DNA from 3 places in the Halomonas sp. C10-5 genome. Region 1 is predicted to be linked to each of the others. Evidence: predicted binding sites of a transcription regulator. Region 1 holds the regulator's gene; each other region holds the start of a gene.

Region 1 (10,109 bases):
TCTCGAGCTGGATATCGTCACCGAGACCGCCTTCCCGCGCCTGGAGTATCGCCCCCTTGGCCTTGCTTTCCGCGATCTCGCGGGGCCGCTCGCCTGGCGCCAGCGTGGTGAGAAGGGCGGCCTCGAGGGGCGCATCGAGGGGCAGGCGCTGGGCGGGCCGCTGCGCGCCGATATCGACACCCTGAAGGGCGGTCTCGAGCTTGCCGGCACGGCCGCACCGGAGGCGCTGCTCGAGCTGGGCGGCGTCACCGCCCTCGGCGAGCGGCTGTCGGGCGGTTTCGACTGGCGCGGACGGCTGGGTATCGGCGACAGCGTCTCTCTGCGCCTGGAGAGCGCACTCCAGGGGCTGGCCGCCGACTTGCCCGCCCCGCTGGGCAAGTCGGCGGGGGAGACGCGCCCGCTGCGGCTCGACATGGACCTGACGGAAGGGCGCCTGGATGGGAGCCTGGGCGAGGTGCTGGCTCTGCGCTGGCGGGCGCTGCCGGGTGGCGACAGCGGCCAGGGGCAGGTGTGGCTGGGCCGCCCGGCCACCGGCAGCTGGCCCACCGGGGCGGGCTGGTGGGTCGACGCCTATCTGCCGAGGCTGTCACCCGCCGCCTGGGGTGAATCGCTCTCCGGCCTGGTGGGTACCGGCTCGGGAGCGGCGGGTGGTGACCTGAACCTGCGCGAGGTGCGCCTGGCGAGCGACTGCCTGCAGCACGATGACCGCTGTCTGGGTTCCTTCTATACCACAGCACGTCCCCAGTCGGGTGGTGGCTGGCGCCTGGCGCTGGATGGCAGCCTGCTGGAGGGGCATCTCGACTATCGCCCCCAGCTCGCCGAGCCGCTGGATATCGGTCTGACGCGGCTCTCCCTGGATGCGCTGCTGCCGGGCAGTCGCGAGGTCGGCTCGCTGTTCGACGAGATCGCCACCCCGCCGGCGCCCGAGCCGCTGCCCGAGTGGGTGGCCGAGCTGCCCGACGGGCGCCTGCGTGTCGCCGATATCGAGCGCGCCGGCCAGCGCCTGGGGCCGCTCACCGCGCGCTGGCGGGCCACGCCCGAGCGACTCAGCATCGCGCCCCTAGGGCTCACCCTGGGCCAGATCAGTGCCCGCGGCGAACTGGTCTGGGAGGCCGCCGGCTCCGCGGCCAGCCTGACCCGGGCGCGCCTCGACCTGGACGGCCGCGACCTGGGCACGGCATTGGAGCGTCTGGGGCAGGCGGCGGTGATCCGAAGCAACGAGACCCGGGTCAAGAGCCAGCTGGCCTGGCCGGGGGCGCCCTGGCAGTTTGCCCTGGAGCGCTCCCGGGGCAGCGTCGAGGCGGAGCTGCGTGACGGGCGTTTCGTCAACCTGGAGTCCACCCCGGCACGCCTGGTGGGGCTGCTCAACCTCGACAACCTGGTGCGTCGGCTGCGCCTGGACTTCTCCGACGTGACCGGACAGGGCACCGCCTTCGATCGTGTCACTGGCGCGGCGACCCTGTATGGTGGCAGTCTCGAGACGCGGGGGCCGGTCGAGGTCGTGGGCCCCGCCACCCGCTTCTCTCTGGATGGCAGCGTCGAGCTGGCGCGGCGGGAACTCGACATGCGGCTGGGGGTCACGGTACCCGTCAGCCGCAACCTGCCGCTGGCGGCGGTGATCGCCGGCGCCCCGATGGTCGGCGGCGCCCTGTTCATCGCCGACCGCCTGTTCGGTGATGCCATCGACAGCGTGACCCGAATTCATTATCGCGTGCTCGGTCCCTGGACCGCGCCGCAGATCTCAGTGGAAAGCGCAGAATGACCCAAGCGAGACACGCACTGCTAGATGAAGCCGCCGGTATCCTGCTGGCTCCCGGCGGCCTCTCCCTGGATGACCTGGACGCCGGCCTCGGCCACGCCCTGGGCCCGGGTATCGACTATGCCGATCTCTACTTCCAGCGCAGCTGGCACGAGGGCTGGGTGCTGGAAGATGGTGAGGTCAAGGAGGCCAGCTACAATATCGACGGCGGCGTGGGCGTGCGCTCCCTGGCCGGCGAGAAGACCGGCTTCGCCTACTCCAACCAGATCACCGCCGACGCCCTGGGCGAGACCGGGCGAACCGCCGCGGGCATCGTGCGCAGCGGCAAGCGCCTGAGCCTGGGCGTTCCAGTCGCCGTCGCACCCACGGCGCGCTATGCCGGGGTCGACCCGCTCTCCGGCCTCTCTGCCGAGGAGAAGGTCGCCATGCTCAAGGAAGCGGATCGGGTGGCCCGGGCCGCCGATCCCTCGATCAGCCAGGTCAGTGCTTCGCTCTCCGGGGTCCATGAGGTGGTGCTGGTGCGTGCCAGCGACGGCACCCTGGCGGCGGATATCCGTCCCCTGGTGCGCTTCAACGTCAGCGTGATCGCCGTGCGCAACGGCCGTCGCGAGCGCGGCAGCGCCGGTGGCGGTGGCCGCTACCCCATGTCGCGTCTGCGCGACGAGGGCGTGGCCGAGCGCTATGCGAAGGAGGCGGTCCGCCAGGCACTGGTGAACCTGAATGCGGTCGACGCCCCGGCCGGCCAGCTGCCGGTGGTGCTGGCCCCGGGCTGGCCCGGCATTCTGCTCCACGAGGCGGTGGGCCACGGCCTGGAGGGCGACTTCAACCGCAAGGGCAGCTCGGCCTTCGCGGGACGCATGGGCCAGCGCGTGGCCGCGCCGGGGGTGACGGTGGTGGACGATGCCACCCTGGCCGACCGCCGCGGCTCGATGAGTGTCGACGATGAAGGCACTGTCGGTCAGCGCACCCCGTTGATCGAGGATGGCATCCTGACCGGCTACATGCAGGACAAGCTCAATGCCCGGCTGATGGGCATGGCGCCCACCGGCAACGCACGCCGCGAGTCCTTCGCCCACCTGCCCATGCCGCGCATGACCAACACCGTCATGCTGGCCGGGCAGGACGACCCCGCCGATATCCTCAAGAGCGTCAGACGTGGCCTCTATGCGGTGAGCTTCGGCGGCGGCCAGGTGGACATCACCTCGGGCAAGTTCGTGTTCTCGGCAAGCGAGGCCTACCTGATCGAGGATGGCCGGATCACCGCCCCGGTGAAGGGCGCGACGCTGATCGGCAACGGCCCCGAGGTGATGGGGCAGGTGTCGATGATCGGCCATGACATGGAGCTGGACAGCGGCATCGGCGTCTGCGGCAAGGAGGGCCAGGGCGTGCCCGTGGGCGTCGGCCAGCCGACCCTCAAGATCGACGAGCTGACCGTGGGTGGTACTGCTTCCTGATCGAGCGAGGGGCGCCGGGGGCAAGCTGAAGAGGAGGTCCGATTCCAGGGAAGGAATCGGTAGCGTACAGGGAGGTATTCACAGCGCCTCCTTGCAAGCTTGCCGCCGGATCAGCCCCGAGCAGTGCGAGACCTACAGCCCCGCGGTATCGCGGATCAGCTTGAACAGCTTGCGGGCGCTGGCCGGGGGCTTGCCCCGCTCGCGCTCGCGCTGGGCATTGCGGATCAGCTGGCGCAGGGCCTGGCGGTCGGCGTCGGGGTAGTCGGCCACGAAGGCCTCCACTGCGGCGTCGCCCTCGTCGACGAGGCGGTCACGCCACTTCTCGAGGCGATGGAAGGCGTGGTCGCGGCGCAGCGTCTCCTGCTCGATCTCGTCGTGGACGGCCCGGATCGCCTCGAGGTCCTCGCGACGCATCAACTTGCCGATGTACTGCATATGGCGGCGTCGCCCCTCGTGGGAGCGGATGCGCGTGGTCTCTTCCACCGCGGCGAGCATGTCGTCGGAGAGCGGAAAGCGCGCCCGCTCGCCGGGTGTCATGGCGATGATCTGTTCGCCCAGCGTCTGCAGCGCCTGCATCTCGCGCTTGAGCTGGGACTTGCTGGGGCGTTCGTCGTTGTCCGGCTGCTGAAGGATCTGGTCGAGCAGCTCGCGGGGAGATTCCTGGGACATGCCGCTTCCATCGGTTGGGGGCTGGGTGTCCCGACAGTATACCAGCCCGCTACACCGGGCTGAGAATGAACATCACAGGCGCGGCCTCTGGGTCCGCCGAAGGAGGATAGAGATGACTCAGGCTTTCGATGCCGCCGCCCAGCAGATCCAGCTGGAGAGCCGTTCCCGACAGGCCGTGGAGCTGGCCCGCAAGCTCGGTGCCGACGCCTGCGAAGTGGGCGCCAGCGTCGACCAGGGCGTCGGTGTCAGCGTGCGCGAAGGGGAAGTGGAGACCGTCGAGCTCTCTCGTGACCAGGGCATCGCGGTGACCGTCTATCTCGGGCAGCGCAAGGGCAGTGCCTCCTCCACCGACGCCGGAGAGGCCTCCATTCGTGCCGTGGTTGAGAAGGCCATCGCCATCGCCCGCTACACCGGCGAGGATCCCGCCGCCGGCCTCGCCGACCCCGAGCTGATGGCCACCCACCTGCCGGATCTCGACGTGCACCACCCCTGGCCGCTGACCACCGAGGAGGCGATCGACCTGGCACTGGCCTGCGAGGCCGCCGGTCGCGGCAAGGCGGGAATCAAGAGCTCCGACGGGGCCTCGCTCTCCAGCGGCGAGGGGGTGCGGGTCTATGCCAACAGTCACGGTTTCCTGGGCAGCCAGTGCGGCAGCCGTCACTCCCTCTCCTGCATGCTGATCGCCGAGGACGCCGCCGGCATGCAGCGCGACTACGACTTCACCAGCGCCCGGAACCCCCGCGACCTGCTGGCTCCCGAGCGCGTTGGCGAGAGCGCCGCCGAGCACACCCTGCGGCGCCTCGGCGCCCGGCGGCCGGCCACCGGGCGCATGCCGGTACTCTTCGACCCCAACCTGGCTGCGGGCCTGGTCGGCTCGCTGATGGGGGCCATCGCCGGCGGTGCACTGTTCCGCCAGTCCTCCTTCCTCTGCGACCGCCTCGGTGATGTGCTCTTCCCCGAGTGGTTCAGCCTGCAGGAGAAGCCCATGGAGATCGGCGCCATGGCCAGCTCGCCCTTCGACAACGACGGCGTGCAGACCCGCGACAATGTCTTTGTCGAGAATGGGCGCTTGGCCAGCTACATGCTCTCGGCCTACAGTGCGCGACGCCTCGGCATGCAGACCACCGCCAATGCCGGCGGAGCCCGCAACCTGCGCATCGCGGCGCCGCTGGCCTCACGCGACGAGCTGCTCGCCCGCATGGGGCGCGGGGTACTGGTCACCGAGCTGATGGGGCAGGGCGTCAATGCTGTCACCGGTGACTACTCGCGCGGCGCGGCAGGCTTCTGGGTGGAGAACGGGAGGGTCCAGTACCCGGTGGAGGAGTTCACTATTGCCGGTAACCTGGAGGCGATGTTCCGCGGACTGGCCGGCGTGGGCAGCGATATCGACACCCGCGGAAGCATTCATACCGGCAGCTGGCTGATCGACGAGATGACCGTGGCCGGCAGCTAGTCATCCTCGTCGAAGCGGGCCTCGAACAGCGCCTGCACGGCGTCGAGGGCCGCCTCGGCATCCTCCCCCTCGGCGCTGACGGTGAGTTCGGTGCCGCAGGGGGCGGCGAGCATCAGCAGCGACATGATGTTGTCTGCCTCGCCCTGCATGGCGCCATTGGTCACGCGGATGCGTGCGTCGAAGGGCTGGCAGCACTGCACCAGCTTGGTGGCGGCACGGGCGTGGAGCCCACGCTTGTTGGTCAGGGTCAGCTTGCGTTGCGGCACGCTCAACTTCCTTGATGAGGTGTGGCGTCGGGGCCGGGAAGGGTGTCCTGGGTGCCCAGCTCGCGGTGGCGCAGGCGTACATGGGTCTGGCTCTGTGCCAGCTGCATCGCCAGCCGTTCGGCGATATAGACCGAGCGATGCTGTCCGCCGGTGCAGCCGATGGCCACGGTCAGGTAGCTGCGATGGCTGGCCTCGTAGCTGGGTAGCCAGCGGGTCAGCCAGGCGTGGATATCCTCGAGCATCGCCTGGACTAGGGGGTAGCCCTCGAGGAAGGCGATGATCTCGGGGTCCTGGCCGGTGAACGGCCTCAGGCGCGGGTCCCAGTAGGGATTGGGCAGGCAGCGGGCATCGAACACCAGGTCGGCATCGAGGGGCACGCCCCGCTTGAAGCCGAAGGATTCCACGGTCAGGGTCAGCTGCTCGGGACGGTGCCGGGCCACCTGGTCGGCGATGCGGCCGCGGAGTTCGTGCACCGACAGCCGTGAGGTGTCGATCACCAGGTCGGCCAGGTCGCGGATCTCGGCCAGCGCCTGCTCCTCGGAGTCGATCGCCTCGGCCAGCGTCATTTCGCTGCCGCGGGTGAGGGGGTGGCGGCGCCGGGTGGCAGAGTAGCGCTCGATCAGGATGCGCGCGTCAGTGGTGAGGTAGATCACCTGGCAATCGATGCCGCGTTCACGCACCTCCTCGAGCAGGCTGGGGAAGCGCTTGAGGGCCTGGGGCAGGTTGCGGGCGTCGATGCTGACGGCGATGGAGGAGCGCGGAGACTCGGGGTTGCCCAGCTCGTCGACCAGTGAGCCGAGCAGCATGGCCGGCAGGTTGTCGATGGCGTAGTAGCCGAGATCCTCCAGGGCCTGCAGCGCGATCGACTTGCCCGAGCCGGAACGGCCGCTGATGATCACGAGCTGCATGGGGGGATCTCCTGGTCGTCCTGGCCGAGCGGTTGCTCAGCCCTGTCGTCGGATGGCCTCGATAAGGCCCTCGTGGAGTTCTCGCTGGCTGGCGCAGCGGCGCAGGCGAGTCCGGGTGTCGACATCGTTCATGATGCTTGCCACCTGGGCCAGCAGGGTCAGGTGGGCGGCATCGGCCTCCTCGGGCACCAGCAGCACGAACACCAGGTCGACGGGCTCACCGTCGATGGCGTCGAAATCCACCGGCTCGGCCAGCTTGAGGAAGCCAGCGATGGGGGCCTTGCAGTGGGGGCTGCGGGCATGCGGGATGGCCACGCCGTTGCCGATCCCGGTACTGCCGAGGCGTTCGCGGGCAATCAGGCGCGCGAACACCTCCTGGCTGTCGAGGCTGGGAGTGTTCTGGGCAATGAAGGTGCTGAAGAACTCCAGCACCCGCTTCTTGCTTCCCCCGGGCACATCGAAGAGGGTGCGCTCCGGGGGGAGGATGGTTTCGAGGGACGACATCGTGGGCTCAGCGAGCGCCGGCGCCCTGGGCGCGGGCCTGGGCCTTTTCCTTGTGCTTGACCAGCTGGCGGTCCAGCTTGTCTGCCAGGGCATCGATGGCGGCGTACATGTCGTTCTCCTGAGCTTCGGCATGCAGGTCGGCACCGGCAGCGTGCAGGGTGCAGGCGGCTGACTGGCGCTCCTTCTCCACCGACAGGGTCACCTGCACGTTGGTGATGTTGTCGTAGTGGCGCTCTACGCGAGTCAGCTTCTCGTTGACATAGTCACGCAGGGCATCGGTCAGTTCCACATGATGGCCGGTGATGTTGACTTGCATGACACGCTCCTTGCTCGTTGGTTGTGCTTCGATTGTAACCCTTTTTCCAGCCTTGCATACCCCCCGTGCCGACGCTCTGGATGCCGGTGATGACGCGGGTCATGCCAGCCGCTTGCATTCACTGGAGGAGGGGATTCCCATGGCTTCCCGGGTAATCTCTGGAGCGCCACGGTGCGGCGCCGCGCGGTGTCATGCCAGCCGCTTGCGTTCGCTGGAGGAGGGGATGCCCATGGCCTCGCGGTACTTGGCCACGGTACGGCGTGCGACCTGGATGCCGGCCTCGTCGAGCAGGGTGACCAGCTTGCTGTCGGAGAGCGGCTTGCGTGGCGGCTCCTCCTGGATGAGCTTGCGGATGCGAGCGCGGATGGCGGTGCTGGAGTGGGCGTCGCCATCGCCTTCGCCGCGGACTTGGCTGGAGAAGAAGTACTTGAGTTCGAACACCCCGCGGGGCGTATGGATGAACTTCTGGGTGGTGACCCTGGAGATGGTTGACTCGTGCATCTCCACCGCCTGGGCGATATCGGCCAGGATCAGCGGCTTCATCGCCTCCTCGCCGCATTCGAGGAAGTCGAGCTGGCGGGCCAGGATCTCGCGACCGACGCGCAGCAGGGTGTCGTTGCGACTGGTCAGGCTCTTCATCAGCCAGCGCGCCTCCTGAAGGTGATCCTTCAGGAACTGGTTGTCGTCGCTCTTGTCGGCGCGGCGCACCAGCGCCGCGTAGTCGGGCTGGACGCGCAGTCGGGGCAGGGCCTCGGGGTTGAGCTCGACGTGCCAGCCATGGCGGTCGTGGAAGGCGATCAGGTCGGGTATCACATAGTCGTCGGTCACGCTGGCATAGGCGCTGCCGGGGCGCGGGTCCAGGCCACGCACCAGGGCGATGGTCGCGTCAAGCGCCTCATCGTCCAGTCCCAGGCGGCGCTTGAGCAGGCGTCGGTCGCCACCGGCCAGGGCCTCGAGGAACTGGCGTACCAGGCGCCGCGCCTGGGGCAGGTGCGGGGTGTTGTCGGGGAGCAGGGCGAGCTGCAGCTGCAGGCATTCGCGCAGGTCGCGGGCGAAGATGCCGGTGGGTTCGAACTGCTGCAGGCGCAGCAAGACCTGCTCCATCTCCTGGTTGCGCAGGTCGGCGAGTCCCTGTTGCCTCAGGCCATCACGGATCTCGTCGAGCGGGGCGGCCAGGTAGCCGGCATCGTTGACGGCATCGATCAGGCTCTCGGCAATCTGCCGCTCCCGGGGATCGAGGTCGCTCATCGCCAGCTGCCAGGCGAGGTGGCCGTGCAGGCTCTGGCCCTGAGCCTGGCGCTCGAAGTCGGGCCCTTCGCCGCCGGCAGGTGAGCCCAAATCCTGATAGGTGTCCGACCAGTCGCTGTCGGTGGCGAGCTGTTCGGGGATTTCGCTGGCCCAGTCGTCTTCCGCGGGCTCCTGGGTGGGCTGCTCCCCGAACTCGTCATCGAGCTCCAGCAGCGGGTTGCTCTCCAGTGCCTGCTGGATCTCCTGGCGCAGGTCCAGGGTGGAGAGTTGCAGCAGGGCGATGGCCTGTTGCAGCTGGGGGGTCATGGTCAGCTGAGTGCCGACCCGCAGCTGCAGGGATGCCTTCATGGCCATGGCAGGCGTCCTCCTGGCGTGTCGGAAAACCCTACCCTAGCGCCTGTCGTCGCGTGGCGCAACACGATATCAAGCAATAATCATGCCATGCGCGGAGCACGCCGGAATATATTTATAGGTTTATGTCGGTCAGGGGGTCAGAGGCGGAAGTCTTCGCCCAGGTAGACCTCACGCACCTTCTGGTTGGAGAGGATAGACTCGGCATCGCCCTCGGCGATGATCTTGCCGTCGCCGACGATATAGGCGGTATCGCAGATGTCGAGGGTCTCGCGGACGTTGTGGTCGGTGATCAGCACGCCGATATCCCGTGCCTTGAGCTGGCGGATGATCCCCTTGATCTCGCCCACCGAGATCGGGTCGACTCCGGCGAAGGGCTCGTCGAGCAAGATGAAGGCGGGTTCGGTCGCCAGCGCCCTGGCGATCTCCACCCGGCGCCGCTCGCCACCGGAGAGACTCATGCCCAGATTGTCGCGGATATGGGTGACATGGAACTCCTCGAGCAGCTGCTCCAGGCGTGCTCGACGGCCGGCGCGGTCGAGGTCCTTGCGGGTCTCGAGGATGGCCATGATGTTGTCGGCCACCGACAGCTTGCGGAAGATCGAGGCCTCCTGGGGCAGGTAGCCGATCCCCGCCCGGGCCCGCTCGTGCATGGCGGCCCGGGAGAGGTCCAGGTCATCGATGGCCACCGAGCCGGCATCGGCACGCACCAGCCCCACGATCATGTAGAAGGAGGTGGTCTTGCCGGCGCCGTTGGGGCCCAGCAGCCCGACGATGCTGCCCTGGCGGATCGACAGGCCGATGTCCTGCACCACGCGACGGCGCTTGTAGCTCTTGGCCAGATGATGGGCGTAAAGGGTCTTCATGGCGTCCTTACTGCTGTTCGGGCTGGAGGGTCATGCGGATGCGCTGGCTGCCCTCGACGCCCTCGCCATCGGCGCGTGCCTGCACCACGCGGCGGTCGAGGAAGTACTCCAGGTAGCCGCCCTCGAAGGTGTCGCCCCCCTGGTGGAGTTCGGCGCGATCGATCAGCTCCACGCGCCGTTCGGCCACGTGATAGATGACGGTGCGCCCCCAGCCCTTGACGACCGGCTCGGCGGGATCGGGCTGCTGTTCGAGGTAGGCCCGTTCACCGGTGGCGGTCGCCAGGGAGAGCTCGCCGGCCGCGTTGCGGCGGATCT
Region 2 (10,109 bases), 1.4 Mb from region 1:
CCCTTGATCAGCACGCCGTCCCGGGCCGAGCGGCCGATACCCGCCACGATGGAAACCGGTATGGAGATGACCAGGGCACCCGGACAGCCGATGACCAGCAGGGTCAGGGCCAGCTCCACGTTGCGCGTCAGCAGGCCGATGATCAGCGCAGTGAGCATCACCCCGGGCGTGTAGTATCGGGAGAACTTCTCCATGAAGGTCTGGGTCCTGGCCTTGGCATCCTGGGCGTCCTCGACGCGGTGGATGATCCTGGCCAGGGCAGTGTCCGACCCGATGCCGACGGCCTTGACGCGCAGCACGCCGGATCTCAGCCAGGTGCCGGCAAACACCTCCACGCCCTCGGCCTTCTCGGCAGGCACCGACTCGCCGGTGATGCTGGCCTCATCCACCCCGCCGTGGCCGGAGACCACGGTGCCATCCACGGGCACCTGCTCGCCGTTCCTTATCAAGACGATATCGCCGGGCACGAGCTCCCACACCTCGACGGTTTGCGGCTCCCCGTCACGCAGCACGGTCGCCGTTTCGGGGGCGGCCTCCACCAGGTCCGACAGGGCCTGGCGGGTCCTGTTGAGGGTGGCCCTTTCCAGGGCGCCGCCGAGGGCGAAGAGAAAGGTCACCGCGGCGGATTCCCAGTAGTTGTGAATGAACAGGGCGCCGACCGCGGCGACGATGACCAGCAGGTCGATGGAGATGGTCTTGATGCGCAGAGCCTGGTAGGCGGAGATGGCAATCCGATAGCCCGCCACCGCGGCGGCGGCGATCATCAGCAGGTCCGAGCCGGTGAGCCAGGACGCGATGATCAACAGGCCAGAGGCGATGACCACGCCCCAGGTGTTCCATTGTTTCATGAGTCTCTCCTGTACGATTGGCAGGGGGCGGGAGTGCCCCCTGCCTGCGCGAACGCTCCGCTCAGATGGCCGAAGGCCTGACCTTGAAGCCGACCTCGGCCACGGCATCGACCAGGGCGCGCACCGAGGCCTTTGCCGGATCGTGGCTGACGAGTACCCGGCCGGAAGCGAATTTCACCTCGGCGGACTCGACGCCCTCGAGCCCCTTGAGCCGGGTTTCGATCTTGTTGACACAGCTGGGGCAGGAGAACTCGTCGGAACGCAGGGTGGTGGTTTTCAGAGTGGAAGTCGTCATGGTCGTCTGCTCCGTCATGGTGAAGTGAAGAGTCAGGCCAGCGGGCTGGCTGCTCAGCGTTGACACCATGATAGGGAGCGGAGACCTCCGGGTCGTTCGTCAGCGCACTCTCGAACCCTTTTCTTTCTTGCTGAAAAGTCTCTATGTATCAATGAGATAAGAGTTCGAGCTTCAGGGCGATGAAAGTCGAACCGGAAAGAGGGAGGGGGGAGGGCTGGCTAGGCGGAGTGCTGCGCCCGGTAGGCGCTGGGGGTCATCCCGGTGGCTTTCTTGAATGCCGTGTTGAAGACCGACTTGGAGTTGAAGCCCGAGTCATACATCACCTGGAGGATGGTGGTGCCGGCTTCGGCGGCTTCCAGCTGACGGCGGGCCTCGGCGATGCGGTAGTCGCTGACGAGCTCGAAGAAGTTCTTGCCGAGCCCCTCGTTGATGGCCCGCGACAGCTCCCGGGAGGGGACGCCGAGCTGGCGGGCCAGCTGGTCCACGCTGAGGTTGGCGTCCAGGTAGGGCCGGGCCTCGGCCATGTGGCGATCGAGGTGGCGCAGCAGCGCGGCGTTCTCCGCGCTGATCAGGGCGGCCCGGCCCGGCGCTTCGCTTTCCGCCAGCTGCACCTCGTCGGCGCTCAATCCCGAGAAGATGCTCGGCTGGTGGAGGGCGTTTATCAGCAGATAGTTGATAAACAGGAAGCCAGAAATGGCACCGACGGCAGATACCGCCGTGACACTCACAAGATCCCTGTAGACATGGGCGGAGAGGCAGTAGAAGAGGCTGATAAGCCAGGCGATGGCGTACAGGATCAGCAGGGTGCGCAACCAGGCCAGCTGCTTGTTCTCCAGGTTGGAGAAGAGCTGCCGTACCGTGGTGCCGAAGCGGGTCAGGGCGTGGATGGTGGCCCACAGATAGCCGAGAAATACCAGATGGATGGCCACCGCCAGCAGTGGTGAGGTGAGGACCCCTGGGTGGTCGCGGTCGACAAGGATCTCCAGCTTCACCTCCGTGGGCTGCAGGTAGTATTCGACCAGGAAGATCGCGGATATCACCCAGAACGGCAGGGTGTGCAGGGCGTGCCGGGGCAGCAGGCGGAAGTCGCGATACATCAGAGATTGCGCATAGATATAGAGCAGGCCCGCCTGCAGCAGGCCGACCAGGGTGCCCAGATACGCAAGGTTCGGGTGCTCCAGCGCCAGACCGGTGGAGTAGAGAAAGAACTCACCGAGCCCGGCGGCGAAGGTCAGGACGCTGGCCGCCAGCAGGCGGTTGCTGATCAGCCGGAACGTCTCGGGCAACAGCAGGAAGACGGCCAGTCCCAGCGACTGAATGATGCTGGTGGCCAGCAGCAGATCGACCAGGGTCAGATACATGATGGCTCGCCTTGATGGTTCGCGTCAGCCTCGCAGCTCGAGGTGCTCGAAGTGGCGCTTGAGTCGCCTGGCCAGGGTTTCCAGGGTCTCCCGGGGCGGGGCGTCCTCCACCGCTTCCCGGTAGCCGGGGTCGAGGCAGTGTTCCCGCCGTGCCAGCTGGATAGCGTAGCGACGTACGCCGCAGTCGGCCAGGGTCATGGCCAGACGCTCGAGCTCCTCCAGGGTGAAGTCGCGCCAGTGCAGCGTGGTGCGGCACTCGAAGGGGACGTCGCTTTCCAGCAGCAGCGACAGGCTGCGGGCGTGGTGCTGCCAGATGCCGTGCCGGCCGCCGATGCGGTCGAAGTCGGCACCGCGCCCCTTGGTGTCCAGGGCAACCCAATCGAGTCGTGGCAGCAGCCGCTCCAGGCGCTCCGGGTAGGGGCCGGCGGTGTGCAGCCCCACCGCCAGTCCGAGTGACCGGCAGGCATCGGCGGCGGCGGGCAGGTCGGGGTGCAGGGTGGGCTCGCCGCCGCTGAAGACCACGGCATCGATCTCGCCCAGCCGGGTGGCGAGCAGTGCCTCCATGGCCGGCCACTCCCCCGGGGCGGCGCGGCGGGCCGGCCCCATGCTGCTCGCCGTCTCGCAGTAGCCGCACTGCAGCGGACAACCCTGCAGGTAGACCACCGCCGACCGGCGCCCCGGAAAGGCGTGGTCGTCCCTGGCCTCGAAGCCGGCAATGGGTAGACGGATCACGGCGCCGGGCTCGGGGACCAGGGGGATCACCATGGCGCTCACCCCAGGCTGGCGGCTCGGCTGTGGTCCATGCCGGGGCGGCCGTGCCAGTAGCCGTCGCAGATCTCGACATCGACCAGGCTGAGCGGATCGGGGGTGGGCAACTCGCCGCGGCGGGCGGCATCGAAGGCCGTGACCACCTCCGCCATGCCCTCGGGGCGCGGGCTCAGGCGTGCCACACCGACGCCCATCCTGGCCATGTCCGGCACCTCGTGGCGTAGGTCCTGGCATGCCCCCGAGAGGGTCTGGATGCCGTTCAGGGTGAATACCTGCTGGGACTCCTGGGAGCGCAGGGCCAGGCCCTCCGGGTGCTTCTGGCAGACGAACTGGCAGCGGTCCTTGGGTTTCTGGTAGCGCCGCGCGGTGAAGCAGCGCGATGACCAGGCCAGCGGCAGGTGGCCGTAGGCAAACACCTCGCAGGGGGCCTCGATCCCCTGCTCGCGGCAGTCCTCCAGCAGGCGGGCGAGGTCGTCCCGGGACATCTCCACCGGCGCCTGCCAGCGCTGCATACCGGCGCGCGAGAGCACGGCAAGGGTGGCCGGGTTGTAGAGGTTGAGAGCGGCACCGGCCACGAAGGGCTGGCCCGCCGCCGAGAGGCGTTGCAGGGCGCTTTGGTCATTGGCCTCGACCAGGAACTCGCCGTTGTCGCACAGTTTGCGCAGGTCGCGCAGGTCGGCCTCGGACTCGATCAGGGTCTGGCTCGAGAGCACCACCTGCTTGCCGCTCTGGGTCAGCTCGCGGCCGATGCCAAGCCAGTCGTCGAGCTTCATGTCGCGGCGCCGTGAGCAGACCGACTCGCCCAGGTGGACGATCTCCACCGGCCAGTCGGCGGCCTCGCGATAGAAGTCGGCGTAGTGTTCGCGGGTCCAGTAGAAGAGCACCGGGCCGAGCGACAGCTGGAGCGTGGGGGTAGCGGACATGGGCTCTCTCCTATTTCCAGCGGCGCTCGTAGGCGCCCAGGGTGGTGGTGCTGCCTTCGGAGACCTCGCCGAGGCCGGTCATCCAGGCGGGTTCGGTGTGGAAGCGGCCCGGGGCGCGCTCCAGGCGATCCAGGGCCTGGCGCCAGATGCCGGCGACCTTTGATACATAGGCCGGGCTGCGCTGGCGACCCTCGATCTTGACGGCCGCGATGCCCAGTTCCTTGAGCTCCGGCAGCAGCTCCAGGGTGTTCAGGCTGGTGGGCTCCTCGATGGCGTGGTAGGTCTCGCCGCCCACCTCGAAGCGCCCCTTGCACAGGGTGGGGTAGCCGGCGTTCTCGCCCTCACCGTAGCGGTCGATCAGCACGCCGTTGAGGCGTGACTCCAGGCCCTCCGGGGTCTCCTCCCAGCGTACATGGGCCGCCGGCGAGCAGACGCCGCGGGTGTTGGGCGATTCACCGGTGAGATACGACGACAGGTAGCAGCGCCCCTCGGCCATGATGCACAGGCTGCCGAAGGCGAATACCTCGAGCTCCACCGGGCTCTGCTTGGCCAGGTCGCGCACCTGGGTGATGGAGAGCACCCGGGGCAGCACGGCGCGCTTGATGCCGAACTGGTCGTGATAGAAGCGCAGCGCCTCGTGGCTGGTGGCCGAGCCCTGTACCGAGAGATGGCGGGCGAGGTCGGGGTGGCGGCGGGCGGCGTAGTCGAGCAGCCCCATGTCGGCCATGATCAGGGCATCGACGCCGAGATCGGCGGCCTGGTCCACGGCGCGGGTCCACATGGCCCAGCCATCCGGCTGAGGGTAGGTGTTGATGGCGCAGAAGACCCGCTTGCCGCGGGCGTGGGCGTAGTCGATGCCCTCCCTGGCGCGCTTGTCGGTGAAGTTGAGGCCGGCGAACTGGCGGGCGTTGGTGGTGTTCTGAAAGCCGAAGTAGACGGCATCGGCCCCTTCATCCACGGCGCGCTTAAGGGCAGGCAGGTTGCCGGCGGGGCAGACGAGCTCCATGGTGAGCCTCCTGTCGTGGGAATCCCGACCATGCTAGTCGACTATCCCGCCTGGCCTTTTGACGCGGGTCATAAGGAGGCGTAGTCGGCTCTGGCGTCGCAGAGCGGACAAAAGTCGGCCTGCTCGCCGTGGCCCAGGCGCAGTCCCGTGCGGTGGTCGGCGATCTGCCGGTACAGCAGCTGGAAGCTGGGGCTGCCCTCGGAGGGACTGGCCAGCGAAGGAGAGGGCGCCAGCTCATCCAATTCAGCGGCCTGCAGGCAGCGCTCGATCAGCGGGTAGATATGCCGGTTCTCGCTGTGCAGGTGATGGTGATAGAGCTCACTGAAGCCGCGAGCCAGGTTGAGTTGGCCGGGATCGAGCTCAGCCTCGGGCATCTCATTCGCCTGGCGGCGGAAGGTCGCCTCGAGCTCGTTTCCATCGCGGGTGATCCGTCGGTGCTCCTCGGAGAGCACCGCGAGCAGCTCAACGCTCTGTGCATGGCAGCCGGTGAGGCGGGCGAAGAGGGCCTCCTCCACCGGATGGTGCCACTCCTCGGGCTGGTGGGTCAGGTAGTGGCAGAGCCTGGCCAGCAGTCGATAGTCGGGGACCTCCTCGCAGGCGGCGATATGCAGCTGGCGGTCGAGGATGCAGAGCAGCGCCGCGTAGCGATGGTGGTCGGCATGCAGGCGTTCCAGAATGATGGCTTTCATGGTGGCCTCCCTGACGCACCGTCGGGCGACGGTGCGTCATGATTGGGCGCCGAACGGGATTCAGCCGGCGCGTTCGAACAGCAGGTTGTTCTCCAGATGGATGTGCTGCATCAGGTCGTCGCGGAACTCGCGCAGCCCGGTATAGAGGGCTCGCCAGGTGGTGCAGGCGCCCTTGGGCGGAGTGATGTCGTCGGTCAGCGCCGCCAGCTGTTCGAGGTGTTCGCCGTGGTCGTCGTGCTCGTGGCGCATTACCGCGATGGGTCCCTGGGCCTGGGCGCCCATGCCCCGGCGCAGCATCGGAAAGAGGATCTGCTCCTCCTTCTGCATGTGGCTCTCCATCTCCTGGTAGATCGTGGTGAGCAGGTCGGCCAGGCCGTTGGGGCAGGTGTCGCGCTCGCCGTGGACCTGCTCGACGCGACGCGCCATGCGCACCAGTTCGGGCAGCTGCTGACGGTGGACATCGTGGTAGCGGGTCAGGATATGGTCGATGAGCTCGTCGTTGCTGGCGGACTGCCAGTCGCGTTCGTCGCTTGCGCCGGCGGGCAGCGCCTCGAGCGCGTCCACCAGCGCCTCTGGGGCCAGGCCGACGCGCTCGGCGGCCTCGCGCAGGCTTATGCGGCCGCCGCAGCAGAAGTCGATATTGTGGTCGCGGAACACCCGGGTGGCGCCGGGCAGGGTCAGGGCGGTGCGGCCGACGGTCTGTTCGATCAGGCTCATGGCAGGAGCTCCTTGGTCGGATGATGGCAGAAAAGGGTGGTACCTCATCACAAGCAAGTGGCATGCCAGTTCCTGACGGCCTGTTTTGCCGGGTATCGAGGCCATTCTGGTGAAAAATACCCGGATCGTTTAGGGTAGATTGAACCCTTCAAGGTGAATATCACCATGCTCGACGAGACTCTGCTTGCTGACCTGGTCGCCGACCTGCCCAGCGCGGTGCGCCTGCAGCGCCTGGTGCGGACCCTGCGCGAAGGTTTTCGCTGCGGCGCCGTCTGCCTGCTGCGCCTGGAGGAGGGCGCCCTGGTTCCGCTGGCCGTGGACGGCCTGGTGCGCGAAGTGCTGGGACGGCGCTTCGAGGTGGCCCAGCATCCACGCCTGGCCACTATCCTCACCAGTCGGCGCACGACCCTCTTCCCGCCCGATGCCGACCTGCCCGATCCCTATGATGGGCTGGTGGAGCAGCAGCCCGGACAGCCGCTGCATGTCCACGACTGCATGGGTATCAGCCTGCACGTGGAGGGCGAACCCTGGGGAGCTCTGACCCTGGATGCGCTCGAAGCGGGGACCTTCGATGCCACCGACCGGGCGGCCCTGGAGCGCTATGCGCTGCTGGTCGAGGCGGCGGCGCGGGTCAGCCGCCTGGAGCGTGACCTGCGGGCCCTGCGCATGTCCCAGCAGGAGAGCGGCCTGCCGCTGGCGGCCCCCGAGGAGCGCGATATCCTTGGCCACAGCGCGGAACTCCAGCGGCTGCTGCGTGAGCTCGATGTGGTGGCCGCATCGGACCTGCCGGTGCTGCTCAGCGGCGAGACCGGGGTGGGCAAGGAGCTCTTTGCACGCCGTCTCCATCGTCGCTCCGCCCGCCACGCCGCGCCGCTGGTGCAAGTCAACTGCGCCGCCCTGCCGGAGTCCCTGGCCGAGAGCGAGCTGTTCGGTCATGTGAAGGGGGCCTTCTCAGGCGCCACCGCCGCGCGCGCCGGGCGCTTCGAGGCGGCTGACGGTGGTACCCTGCTGCTCGACGAGGTGGGCGAACTGTCGTTGACGGTCCAGGCCAAGCTGTTGCGCGCCCTGCAGGAGGGTGAGATTCAGCGGCTGGGGGAGGACGTTCCGCGGCGCGTCGACGTGCGCATCATCGCCGCTACCAACCGGCATCTGGGCGAAGCGGTGCGTGAGGGTAGCTTCCGCGCCGATCTCTACCACCGGCTGTCGGTCTATCCGGTAGCGATCCCCCCCCTGCGCGAACGCGGCAGCGACGTGCTGGTGCTGGCCGGCCATTTCCTGGAGATCAACCGCACCCGGCTCGGGGTGCGCAGCCTGCGTCTCTCGCCCGAGTCCGAGCAGGCGCTGTCGCGCTACGCCTGGCCCGGCAACGTGCGGGAACTGGAACACGTGATCAGCCGGGCCGCCATCAAGGCCCTGAGTCAGGGCGCGAGGCGCGACGAGATCATCACCCTGGAGCCGGGCTGGCTCGATCTGCCGGTCCCCGAGGAGATGAGCGTCGGCACGCCGGCAGCGTCGGAGCACGCCGGGGCAGTCGGTGCATCCAACCTGCGCGAGCGGGTGGAATGGGCCCAGCGGCAGGCCATCCGCGACGCCCTCGCCGCCTGCGGCGGGAATTGGGCGGCGGCGGCTCGGCGCCTGGAGCTGGATCCCAGCAACCTGCACAAGTTGGCCAGGCGGCTGGGGCTGAAGTGAGTCTCACCTTGAGCCAGGTTGAAAAGCCTGGAGCCATGTCTCCCAGCACGAATTATACAACCGACAATTCATCAGGTTTGCCGAGGCGACCACTAAGCTCAACGGCTAAAGGGTGAGTTGTTGGCTCTGTCTACTCAATCAGATCCAACGCCTTTATCGAATGCGCAAAGGCAGCACCTGCTCGCATCTCGGCAGCCACCCAGATGGCTTCCATGATCTGTTCGCCCGTCGCGCCAGCTCGGCGTGCCGCCTTGACATGGCCTTCAATGCACCAGGGGCACTGGGTGACATGAGCGACCGCTACCGCGATGAGTTGTTTAGTGGCCCCGTCGAGGGCGCCATCGGCGAATACGGCTTCGCTGAATTGGTGAAAGGCATCGTCGGGCAATGGTGCCAGTCGGTGGCGTTTTTCGGCGTGGGCGCGAGTGGCTTTGGGCATGGAGATATCCGTCATGAACACGACCTCAAGGTTGTCGGTGAGAGTGGTGATGAAACTGATGATCAGCCGTGTGGCTGAACGGTCTCTATCAACGTAGATGACGCATCCCGTGTCGTCAGCGCTGGCCTGAAGCCTCACTCCCGCATACTGTCCAGCTGGTGTCGGTTGCTGAGTTTTCCGCTGCGGATGCGCAGGCTGTTCGCCAGCACGCACAGGCTGCTGAGCGTCATCGCCAGGGCGGCGACCCCGGGAGCCACCCAGCCGGCGATGGCCAAGGGGATGGCCATGGCGTTGTAGCCGATGGCCCAATACAGGTTGTGTTGCATCAGGCGGCGTGCCCGCCTGGCCAGTTGCAGGGTCTGCGGTATGCGTGCCAGCCCATCCGGCAGGTAGACGGCGCCGGCCTGGCTGGCCGCCGAGGTTGCGCTGCCGACGGCGATGCCGAGGCGGGCACGGGCCAGCGCCAGCCCATCATTCAGGCCATCGCCGACGAAGGCGACGTCATGATGGCGCTCGAGCGCTGCAACGAAACGCGATTTTTCCTCTGGTGAGCGACTCGCCAGGGCGCGGTCATGGGGAATGCCCAGCGTCTCGGCGACCTCCTGGCAGGCGCGTGGCGTATCTCCACTGAGCAGGTAGAGGGCGTAGCCGGATTGCTGCAGCCGACGCACCGTGGAGGGGGCGTCCGGTCGGAGCGTCTCCCGGAACAGGAGTCGGCCGGCGTATCGGCCGCTGCTTGCCACATGGAGCTCCATGCCGGCGTCGTCGCAAGGAGGTACCGCGATGCCCCGTTCGATGAGCCAGGTCCGGCGCCCGGCGAGGATGCGCTCGGCACCCTGTGTCCAGCACACCCCCTGTCCGGGATGGTTGTCACGCCGGCCGCGTGTCGCGTGGGCAGAAGGGGTCGCTGCGGACTTGAGGCCTTCGGCGATCGGATGAGGGATATCCTGCAGCGCATCGGTCGCCAGTTGCAGGAGGTCCCTGGGCGTCACGCCGGCTGAGGGCACCACGCGCGACAGATGAGGGGTGCCGGTGGTCAGTGTGCCGGTCTTGTCGAAGACAATCACGCTGACCGAGGCGGCGCCTTCCAGGGCGGCAGGGTCGCGGAACAGGATGCCCAGCATCACCATGCGGGCCTGGCCCAACACGATGACCAGTGGAATCGCCAGGCTCAGGGCGCAGGGACAGGCGATGATCAGCACGGCCAGTCCGTGGATCAGGATCTCACCGGTCGGCAGGCCCTGGGCGACGCCCAGCAGCATGGCCAGGCCCGAGGCCACCACGATGAGTGGCAGCAGCCGCCGGGCCAGGCGATCGGCGAGGCGTTGCATGGCGGACTTGTGGCTGAGCAGGGCACGCACCGAGCGGGCG
Region 3 (10,109 bases), 1.6 Mb from region 1:
CGCCGCGGAACTGGTTGTACTCGATCTGGGTGACCACCCGGAAGCCCTGGGCGTTGCCCTCGTAGGTGAGCAGGTCCTCGCGCTCCAGGGGCGAGAGCCCCTCGAGCAGACCCTTGCCATCACTCTCGGCACGCTTGAACCAGTCGCGGATGGCGTACTCCCCGGCATGCCCGAAGGGCGGATTGCCGATATCGTGGCCGAGGCAAGCGGCCTGGACGATCACCCCCAGGTCAGCGGGGGTGATCCACCCGGGCAGTCGGCCGCTCAGCCGCTCACCGACGATCATGCCCAGCGAACGCCCCACGCACCCCACCTCCAGGGAGTGGGTCAGGCGGGTATGGATATGGTCGTTGTCGGTCAGCGGATGCACCTGGGTCTTGCGTCCCAGGCGCCGGAAGGAACCGGCGAAGACGATGCGGTCGTGGTCCTTGTGGAAGGGGCTGCGGCCGATCTCATCACGGCCGTTACCGGGGCGCTCGCCGCGCCGGTCATGCAGGCGGCTCGGATCCAGCAGCCGCTCCCAGCTCATCTGCGTCATGGGCATCTCTCCTTGAGGCCCCATTCTGGCAGCCCCCGGCGCCCCCGCCCAGCCCCTACTCCCCCTCCGCCAGGGCCGGCAACAGGGTCTTGAGCTTGCGGGTAAGGGTGTTGCGCCCCCAGCCCAGCAGCTCGGCGGCCTCGCCCTTGCGCCCCCCGGTGTGGCGCAGGGCGGTCTCGATCAGGATGCGTTCGAAGTCGGGAACGGCCTCCTCCAGAAGGTGAGTGTGGCCGGCGGCCAGGGCGCGGTCGGCCCAGTCGCGGAAGGCCACCCGCCAGTCGCTGCTGGCGACCAGCCCCTCGTCCCTCTCCTGGCGAAGCTCCGGCGGCAGGTCCTCCACCAGGATCTCGCGCCCGGAAGCCATCACCGTCAGCCAGCGGCAGGCGTTCTCCAGCTGGCGCACGTTGCCCGGCCAGGGCAGCCGGGTGAGGTGACGCTCCGCCTCGGGGGTGAGCACCTTGACGTCAGTGGCGAGCTCCTTGGCCGCCTCGGCCAGGAAGTGGTTGGCCAGGCGCGGGATATCCTCGCGCCGCTCGGAAAGCCTGGGCAGGTGCACGCGGATGACATTGAGGCGGTGGAAGAGGTCCTCGCGGAAGCGACCATCCTCCACCAGGCGCTCCAGGTCCTGGTGGGTGGCGGCGATAATGCGCACGTCCACCTTCACCGGGGTGTGGCCGCCGACACGGTAGAACTCACCGTCGGCCAGCACCCGCAGCAGTCGGGTCTGGGTCTCCGCCGGCATGTCACCGATCTCGTCGAGGAACAGGGTGCCGCCGTTGGCCTGCTCGAAGCGCCCCTGGCGGCTGGCCGTGGCCCCGGTGAAGGCACCCTTCTCGTGGCCGAACAGCTCCGACTCGATCAGGTCGCGGGGAATCGCGGCCATGTTGAGGGCGATGAAGGGCTTGCCGGTGCGCGGACTGTGCTGGTGCAGGGCGCGGGCCACCCGCTCCTTGCCGGTGCCGGACTCGCCGTTGATCAGTACCGTGATATGCGAATGCGAGAGCCGGCCGATGGCGCGGAACACCTCCTGCATGGCCGGCGCCTCGCCGATGATCTCGGCGTCCAGACCCTCCGGCACGCTGACCGGGCGCTTGCGCTCCCGGGCATGGGCCACGGCACGGCGCACCAGGGCCAGCGCCTCGTCGACGTCGAAGGGCTTGGGCAGGTACTCGAAGGCGCCGCCCTGATACGAGGCCACGGCGCTATCGAGATCGGAGTGGGCGGTCATCACGATCACTGGCAGCTCCGGGTGGGCCTCGCGCACACGGGCCATCAGGTCCAGGCCATCGATGCCCGGCATGCGGATATCGGTGACCAGCACGTCGGGCGGGTCGGCCAGCAGGCGCTCGAGGGCAGTATCGGCGCGCTCGATGCACTCCACCTCGAGGTCGGGCTGGGCCAGGGCGCGCTCCAGCACCCAGCGAATGGCACGATCGTCATCGACGACCGCCACGCGTGCAACGTCAGTCATGGCGCGTCTCCAGAGGAATCAGCAGGCGGAATTCGGTATGGCCCGGCACGGAATCGCATTCGATCAGGCCCTGGTGCTGGTGCAGGATGCCCTGGGCGATGGAGAGCCCCAGACCGCTGCCGTCGGCACGCCCCGAGACCATGGGATAGAACAGCGTCTCCTGCAGCGCTTCGGGGACGCCGGGGCCGTTGTCGAGGATCGCCACCTCGGCGACCAGACGGTGGCGCTCGGCACCCAGGGTGAACTGGCGCCGCGCCCGGGTGCGCAGCACCAGGCGCGGCTCGGGCATCGCCGCCTCGCCCATCGCTTCCACGGCGTTGCGGGCCACGTTGAGCACCGCCTGGATCAGCTGCGCCTCGTCGCCGGCGAGGTCCGGCAGGCTGGGGTCATAGTCGCGCTCGATGATCACCCCGGGGTGCTCGGCGAGCAGCAGGGTGCGCACCCGCTCCAGCACCTTGTGGATGTTGACCGGCTGGTGGCGCATCACCCGGTTGGGGCCCAGCATGGAGTCCACCAGGTCGCGCAGGCGGTCCACCTCCTCGATGATGATGCGGGTGAATTCGTGATGCGCCGGGTTCTCCAGGTCGCGCTCCAGCAGCTGGGCGGCACCGCGGATGCCGCCCAGCGGGTTCTTGACCTCGTGGGCCAGGCCCCGCGTCAGCACCTTGACAGTCTCCTGGCGGGTCATCAGCGCCTCCTCCCGGGAGATGCGGATCAGGCGGTCGCGGGGCTCCACCTCCAGCAGCAGCTCGTCGCGGGAGAGCGGGGTCACGGTGTAGTCCACGGTCAGCGACTCGCCGCCCAGCATCGCCAGGCGCGCCTCGCGACGGGTGAAGGGGTGGCAGGCGTCACGCGCCTTGGTCAGCACCTCGGCCAGGCCGTCCGCCTGCTCCATCAGCGAGCAGAGTGGCACCCCCTGCACGCGACTCAGGCTCACCGAAAGCAGCGCCTCGGCGGCAGGGTTCATCCACGCGACCCTGAGCTCGCCATCCAGCAACAGCACAGCGGTGGAGAGGTGTTCCATCAGGCGTTGGTACATCGAAGCGGCCATATCGGGTCCGGGTATACTTGCTCTGGAGAGGGAAGCTGCAAGAAACGGGCCAGGACGCTGGGGCCCATGACAGCGCGCCCTGCGACGTCTGACGGCGCAACATATGCACCAAAATAGTGCATAAGAAAGACGCCTGCACCATTGCCGGAGGGCCGAATCAGGGCGCCGGGCTCGCCCGGCGCTGCACTGGCTCATCCTCGGGCAGGCGTCGAGAGGGGGCGTCCAGGCGCCGCCGGGGCGTCAGGGACTCCTCTTCATCAGCAGGCGACGGAGGCGGCTGGTAGGGCGGATACTCGGAATGGGGAGGCCAGTGCCCGCCATGCGGTGGGCGACAGGGCCTGGGGCTGCCGTCCGGGCACCACGGCCAGGGTGCCCAGCGAGGGGGGAGCTAACCGGACGATTGGCGATTCACGTTGGCACGCAGCACATAGATGGTCACCGGCGACGTCCGGTGGCGCACCTCGCCGCCGGCATCCAGAAGCTCGGCCTGCAGCACATGCTCCCCGGGGTTCATGTTGGGCACCATGAACGCCGAGGTGTGCATCGCCGACTGGCTGACCTGGCCATCCACCAGCAGTCTGACGCGATGGTCCTCGCGCAGGCCGGGCTCGATCCCCAGGTCCACGGCGATGTTGCCGGCCGCACCCACCGGGAAGGCCTGCTCGTGGGTCGGCGAGACGATACGGAAGCTGTCGTAGGGCATGAACGGCTGGCCCGGCGAGGCCGCCGCCGGGGCGCTGTCCAGCCGCGGCGCGGCCTGGCCGGTGCGCACTTCGCCACTGGATGGCACCACCGTGACCGGTGCCAGCTCCACCTGCTCGCCGCCACGGTCGGGGTTGTCGGTGAACACCACGTTGCCCTGGGCATCCGTGGTGCGGTAGATATTCTGCGCCTCGGCGGCCACGCCGAAGGTCATGACCAGCACCAACGTCAGCACTGCCTTGTTCATGGAGAGCCCCCTGCTTGTCGGCTGCGCGAGCCTGGATGGTTCCGCAGCACCACTCTGCGTTGGATAGTGTAGAGAAGAAAGGGGTTCCGCCGGTAGCGGAACCCCTTTTCTGGTTCAACGAGTGCTGGTTCAACGTAACGCGCCGCCCCGCCGGGGCGACGACGATCATCAGCAGCTGTAGTACATGTCGAACTCGACCGGGTGCGTGGCCATGCGCAGGCGGTCCACGTCTTCCATCTTCAGCTCGATGTAGGCGTCGATCATGTCATCGGTGAACACGCCACCCTCGGTCAGGAAGGCACGATCCTTGTCCAGTGCCTCCAGGGCCTGGTCGAGGCTATGCGCCACGGTCGGCACCTTCTTGCCCTCTTCCGGCGGCAGGTCATAGAGGTTCTTGTCCATGGCATCGCCGGGGTGGATCTTGTTCTTGATGCCGTCGATGCCGGCCATCAGCATCGCCGCGAAGCACAGGTAGGGGTTGGCGGTCGGGTCGGGGAAACGCAGCTCGACGCGCTTGCCCTTGGGGCTCGCGGTGTAGGGGATACGGATGGAGGCCGAACGGTTGCGAGCCGAATAGGCCAGCATCACCGGCGCCTCGAAGCCCGGCACCAGGCGCTTATAGGAGTTGGTGGAGGCGTTGGCGAAGGCGTTCAAGGCACGCGCATGCTTGATGATGCCGCCGATGTAGTAGATGGCCATCTCGGAGAGGCCGGCGTACTCGTCACCCGCGAACTGGTTGGTGCCCTCCTTCCAGAAGGACTGGTGCACGTGCATGCCGCTGCCGTTGTCGCCCACGACAGGCTTGGGCATGAAGGTGGCGGTCTTGCCGTAGGCGTGAGCCACGTTGTGGATCACATACTTCATCTCCTGGACCTCATCGGCCTTCTTGACCAGGGTGTTGAACTTGACCCCGATCTCGTTCTGGCCGGCGTTGGCCACCTCGTGGTGGTGCACCTCGACGCTCTGGCCGATCGCCTCCAGGGTGTTGCACATGGCGCCACGGATGTCGTGGAAGCTGTCTACCGGGGGCACCGGGAAGTAGCCGCCCTTGACCCGCGGACGGTGGGCCAGGTTGCCGCCCTCGATGGGACGGTCGGTGGCCCAGGCGCCCTCCTCGGAGGTGATCCGGTACATGGCGCCTTCGGGGTCGGCCTTCCAGTGCACCTCGTCGAAGATGAAGAACTCGGGCTCCGGGCCGAAGAAGGCGGTGTCGCCCAGGCCAGTGGACTGCAGGTAGGCCTCGGCACGCTTGGCGATGGAGCGCGGATCACGCTCATAGCCCTGCATGGTGGCCGGCTCGATGACATCGCAGCGCAGCACCAGGGTGGAATCCTCGGTGAAGGGATCCAGGAAGGCGGTGCCATCCTCCGGACGCAGGATCATGTCGGATTCGTTGATGCCCTTCCAGCCGGACATGGAAGAGCCGTCGAACATCTGTCCGTTCTCGAAGAACTCCTCATCCACCTCCCGGGCCGGGATGGTGACGTGCTGCTCCTTGCCGATGGTGTCGGTGAAGCGCAGGTCGATCCACTTGACGTCATGTTCTTCGATCAGGGCGAGCGTCTTGGCAGACATGGTGTCCTCCGGTTGAGCATGGCTCGATGGTTGAGGTGATTCAGGCATAACGATGCTGGAACCCCAGCAAGCTGTTGTAGCACGCCGCAGGCACGCTGCCCACGACGGCCCGGCATCACCGGGCTCTGACCATAACAATGCAGGCGGCGTGCCAACCCTGCACCCCACACAGGCACGCCTCACACAATTAATTGAATAACTTGAATTTTATCCGAGATGCCTGCTGCACTTCGATGAGGCGCCGGCTCGTTGGGCGAGACAGTCTGACACAAACCGCACCATAACGGTGCAAAGCCCGGACGATACGCACCATTACGAACCACCGGACAGCGCCGGCAACAAGCCTTTGATACATTCAATAACTTCAAGCTACACTTGCTTACAACACTCCACGCCGGCCGCGTCTCCTGGCCGCCACCCGGAGCCTCCTCCTTCTGGCCTCGGAGAGCCTATGGCCGCTCCTTCCGGCACTTTACTGATCGATGCACGCAGTGCCGGCGCCAGGCTACCCCGGGAGCTGGCACTGGTGGCCAGCCTCGCCGCCGACCAATCCTTCGAGCTTGTTGTTGTCGACGATACCCGAGATCCACGGGTCACCGGCATCGCACGCCGCTATGGGGCACGCCACCTGCGCCTGCCCGGCGCCCCTCTGGGCGAGCGCCTCGCCACCGCCATCCCCAAGACCAGCGGTTCGTTGCTGGTGTTTCCCGTGCTTGGCTCTCTCTCCTCTACCCTCAGCCTGATTCAGCTGGCACAACGTGTGGCCGAAGGCGAGGTCGACGCCGTGATCCTGCCCGACAGCACGCCGGGGCTGTTCGCCCGCCTGCTGGGTCGCCGAAAGCCTGCCACCACGGCCGGCATCTGCCTGGCGCGCCACTGGTACGAGCGCCTCGGCGGTTGCGACCCGGGTCTCGACCGCGACGCCCTCACCGACCTGGTGGCGCGCCTGCGCCACTGCGGGGCTCGCCTGGAGCTGGCTGCCCCCGATCAGCGGGAAAGATAACCACCGCCAGGCGGTGTCACGGGCCCAGGCCCCGGATGAGGCGAGCGGACCAGGCTCGAGGGCACGCCATGGCAAGTCGGCAAACTTGCTACTCCTGGGCGCCGCTAGTCTGTACAATGCGCGTCCCACATCCCTGCCCCGCGCCTAGGGTACTTACCAGAACGTGTACATAGGTGCGTACATATCAGCGAGTCACACCTTATGAGCACGACCGTAAGTCCTTCAAATATCGAAAGTCTCAGAAATATCGCGATTATCGCGCACGTCGACCACGGCAAGACCACCCTGGTCGACAAGCTGCTCCAGCAGTCCGGCACCCTGGACCGCAAGGCCGAGGGCCAGGAGCGCGTCATGGACTCCAATGACCAGGAGAAGGAACGCGGCATCACCATCCTGGCCAAGAACACCGCGATCCGCTGGCAGTCACCGGATGGCCAGGCCTACCACATCAACATCGTCGATACCCCCGGACACGCCGACTTCGGTGGCGAGGTCGAGCGCGTCATGTCCATGGTCGACTCGGTGCTGCTGCTGGTCGATGCGGTCGACGGCCCCATGCCGCAGACCCGCTTCGTGACCCAGAAGGCCTTCGACCAGGGCCTCAAGCCCATCGTGGTGGTCAACAAGATCGACCGTCCCGGCGCGCGTCCCGACTGGGTGATCGACCAGATCTTCGACCTGTTCGACAACCTCGGTGCCTCCGATGAGCAGCTCGACTTCCCGATCATCTACTGCTCGGCGCTCAACGGCATCGCCGGCCCCGACCCCGACGAGCTGGCCGAGGACATGACGCCCATGTTCCAGTCCATCGTCGATATCGTGGAGCCGCCCAAGGTCGAGCTCGACGGTCCCTTCCAGATGCAGATCTCGGCGCTGGACTACAACAGCTACGTCGGCGTCATCGGCCTGGGCCGCATCAAGCGCGGCTCGGTCAAGCCCAACCAGCAGGTCACCGTCATCACCAAGGAAGGCAACACCCGTAAGGGCAAGATCGGCCAGGTGATGACCCACATGGGCCTGGAACGCGTACAGACCGACGAGGCCACCGCCGGCGATATCGTCTGCATCACCGGCATCGACGCCCTGGCGATCTCCGACACCCTGTGCGACCCGGCCGCCGTCGAGGCGCTGCCGCCGCTCTCGGTGGACGAGCCCACCGTCTCCATGACCTTCCAGGTCAACGACTCGCCCTTCGCCGGCAAGGACGGCAAGTTCGTTACCAGCCGCAACATCAAGGATCGCCTCGAACAGGAGCTGATCCATAACGTGGCGCTGCGCGTCGAGCAGGGCGAGACCCCGGAGAAGTTCAAGGTCTCCGGTCGTGGCGAGCTGCACCTCTCGGTGCTGATCGAGAGCATGCGTCGCGAAGGCTTCGAGCTGGCCGTGGGCCGCCCCGAGGTGATCATCCGCGAGATCGACGGCGAGAAGCAGGAGCCGTACGAAGAGGTGATCATCGACTGCGAGGAGCAGCACCAGGGCGCCATCATGGAGGAGATCGGCTACCGCAAGGGCGAGCTCAAGAACATGAACCCCGACGGCAAGGGCCGGGTGCGCCTGGACTTCATCATCCCGGCACGCGGCCTGATCGGCTTCCGCGGCCAGTTCATGACCCTGACCTCGGGCACCGGCATCCTCACCAGCCGCTTCGACCACTACGGCCCGCTCAAGCCCGACGCCGCCATCGAGCGTCGCAACGGCGTGCTGGTCTCCATGGTCTCCGGCAAGGCCCTGGCCTACGCCCTCTATGCCCTTCAGGAGCGCGGCAAGCTGATCATCGACCACGGCACCGAGGTCTACGAGGGCATGCTGATCGGCATCAACAACCGCGCCAACGACATGGTGGTCAACCCCACCAAGGGCAAGAAGCTCGACAACATGCGTGCCTCGGGCAATGACGAGAACATCGTGCTGACCCCCCCGGTCAAGTTCAGCCTCGAGCAGGCCATCGAATTCCTCGATGACGACGAGCTGGTGGAGATCACTCCCAACTTCATCCGCCTACGCAAGAAGCACCTCACCGAGAACGAGCGCAAGCGCGCCTCGAAGAAGTAACGCTTGCCACTCCGCTCTCCCAGGCCCGCCGATCGGCGGGCCTTTTCATGGCTGTCTGCCACCAGCGCCTTTCCCGTCAACGTCGCCACCCTCTATGCTGGAGGCATGCCCTTGCAGGCATGCCCATACAGAGAAGGAGAGCCCCGATGCACAAGCACGTGGAGTGGGACGACCCCGGCGCCGACAGCGTGATGCACCACTTCCAGCAGGACCCCGGCGGCTATTCGGACCCCGGCCCCGGCGACATCCTCTCGGCCCGCCATGAGGGTGCCGTGGTACGGGTAAAGGTGGAGGCCTATGTGGAAGGCACCAGCATCGGCGAGGTGGCGGCGATCATCTCCGTGGACAACGGCCGTAGGCTCAAGTCCCACGGCAAGCTCGCCCTGGGCGACACCGTGCGCCTGCCCGACGAGTTCCGGGCCCTGGAGCCGACCCTCGGGGACCCCGACGAGAGGCGCGAGAATGACTAGCCGACCCCCTCCTCTTCCCGGACGTTAACGCGGCAAACGCGTTGCCACTGGTTCCCGAAGGGGTTTTGTCGCAAAGTGGCGAGCTGGGCCAACGGCCAATGCTTTCAGCTTCGGAGCCACGATGAGCACGCACAACGTCTGGACCCACAAGGGCACCTTCCTGCTGGCCGCGGTCGGCTCGGCGGTAGGACTGGGGAACCTGTGGCGCTTTCCCTACCTGGCCGGCGAGAACGGCGGCGGCGCCTTCCTGCTGGTCTACGCCCTGACCATCTTCGCCGTGGGCATTCCGATCCTGATCGCCGAGATCATGCTGGGCCGCGCCAGCCGACGCAGCCCCATCATGGGCATGCATTTCCTGACCCGTACCCACCATACCTCGCGCAGCTGGCAAACTATCGGCTGGCTGGGCGCCGTCTCCGCCTTCCTGATCCTCAGCTTCTATTCGGTAATCGCCGGCTGGGCGATCCACTACACCTGGCAGATGTTTACCGGCGCCCTGGTCGGGGCCGACGCCGCAACCATCGCCGCCGGTTTCGACGCCCTGCTCGCCTCGCCCTCGCTGCTCACCCTCTACCACACCCTGTTCATCGTCGCCTCGGGGCTGATCGTCGGCCTCGGCGTCCACCAGGGTATCGAACGCGGGCTGCGGGTGATCATGCCGGCTCTCTTCGTGATCCTGCTGGTGGTGCTCGCCTACGGCGTGACCAACGGCGACTTCGCCGCCGCCGCCAGTTTCCTGTTCACCTTCAATGTTGCCGACCTCAGCCTGGAAGGCTGGCTCGAGGCCATGGGCCAGTCGTTCTTCACCCTGAGTCTGGGCATGGGCGCCATCATGGCCTACGGCGCGTACATGTCCAGCGAGGTGTCGCTGACCCGCACCGCCATCGCCATCGCCGTGATCGATACCGCGGTGGCCATCGTCGCCGGCCTGGCGATCTTCTCGCTTGTCTTCGGTGCCGGCCTCGACGCCGGCCAGGGCCCCGGGTTGATGTTCGTCACC

What was found. Region 1 encodes sigma-54, which starts transcription at its own class of promoters, with help from an activator protein. Its sites were predicted from a motif close to TGGCACNNNNNTTGCTNT; they were not measured.
Region 2: a site for sigma-54 is predicted at 6,658-6,675, ahead of ytfE (iron-sulfur cluster repair protein YtfE). Genes of this name have one in related genera too.
Region 3: a site for sigma-54 is predicted at 5,721-5,738, ahead of glnA (glutamate--ammonia ligase). Genes of this name have one in related genera too.

What each region holds. Positions count from the first base shown of each region.
Region 1 covers NZ_CP175665.1:2,210,385-2,220,493, reverse strand. Annotated here, with positions in the region: gene ACJ7IV_RS10385 (YhdP family phospholipid transporter) at 1-1,762, shown strand, start outside; gene tldD (metalloprotease TldD) at 1,759-3,213, shown strand; gene yjgA (ribosome biogenesis factor YjgA) at 3,346-3,882, opposite strand; gene pmbA (metalloprotease PmbA) at 3,995-5,335, shown strand; gene ACJ7IV_RS10365 (HPr family phosphocarrier protein) at 5,332-5,601, opposite strand; gene rapZ (RNase adapter RapZ) at 5,604-6,509, opposite strand; gene ptsN (PTS IIA-like nitrogen regulatory protein PtsN) at 6,546-7,013, opposite strand; gene hpf (ribosome hibernation-promoting factor, HPF/YfiA family) at 7,021-7,329, opposite strand; gene ACJ7IV_RS10345 (RNA polymerase factor sigma-54) at 7,519-8,931, opposite strand; gene lptB (LPS export ABC transporter ATP-binding protein) at 9,069-9,794, opposite strand; gene lptA (lipopolysaccharide transport periplasmic protein LptA) at 9,802-10,109, opposite strand, start outside.
Region 2 covers NZ_CP175665.1:124,938-135,046, forward strand. Annotated here, with positions in the region: gene ACJ7IV_RS00605 (heavy metal translocating P-type ATPase) at 1-848, opposite strand, end outside; gene ACJ7IV_RS00610 (heavy-metal-associated domain-containing protein) at 910-1,143, opposite strand; gene ACJ7IV_RS00615 (helix-turn-helix domain-containing protein) at 1,362-2,504, opposite strand; gene ACJ7IV_RS00620 (anaerobic ribonucleoside-triphosphate reductase activating protein) at 2,529-3,269, opposite strand; gene ACJ7IV_RS00625 (U32 family peptidase) at 3,275-4,195, opposite strand; gene ubiU (ubiquinone anaerobic biosynthesis protein UbiU) at 4,206-5,201, opposite strand; gene ACJ7IV_RS00635 (hemerythrin domain-containing protein) at 5,270-5,890, opposite strand; gene ytfE (iron-sulfur cluster repair protein YtfE) at 5,951-6,607, opposite strand; gene norR (nitric oxide reductase transcriptional regulator NorR) at 6,773-8,299, shown strand; gene ACJ7IV_RS00650 (carboxymuconolactone decarboxylase family protein) at 8,430-8,876, opposite strand; gene ACJ7IV_RS00655 (heavy metal translocating P-type ATPase) at 8,873-10,109, opposite strand, start outside.
Region 3 covers NZ_CP175665.1:323,071-333,179, reverse strand. Annotated here, with positions in the region: gene ACJ7IV_RS01560 (deoxyguanosinetriphosphate triphosphohydrolase) at 1-538, opposite strand, end outside; gene glnG (nitrogen regulation protein NR(I)) at 594-2,009, opposite strand; gene glnL (nitrogen regulation protein NR(II)) at 2,002-3,048, opposite strand; gene ACJ7IV_RS01545 (DUF4124 domain-containing protein) at 3,449-4,009, opposite strand; gene glnA (glutamate--ammonia ligase) at 4,178-5,584, opposite strand; gene ACJ7IV_RS01535 (hypothetical protein) at 6,036-6,587, shown strand; gene typA (translational GTPase TypA) at 6,789-8,639, shown strand; gene ACJ7IV_RS01525 (hypothetical protein) at 8,786-9,109, shown strand; gene ACJ7IV_RS01520 (sodium-dependent transporter) at 9,231-10,109, shown strand, end outside.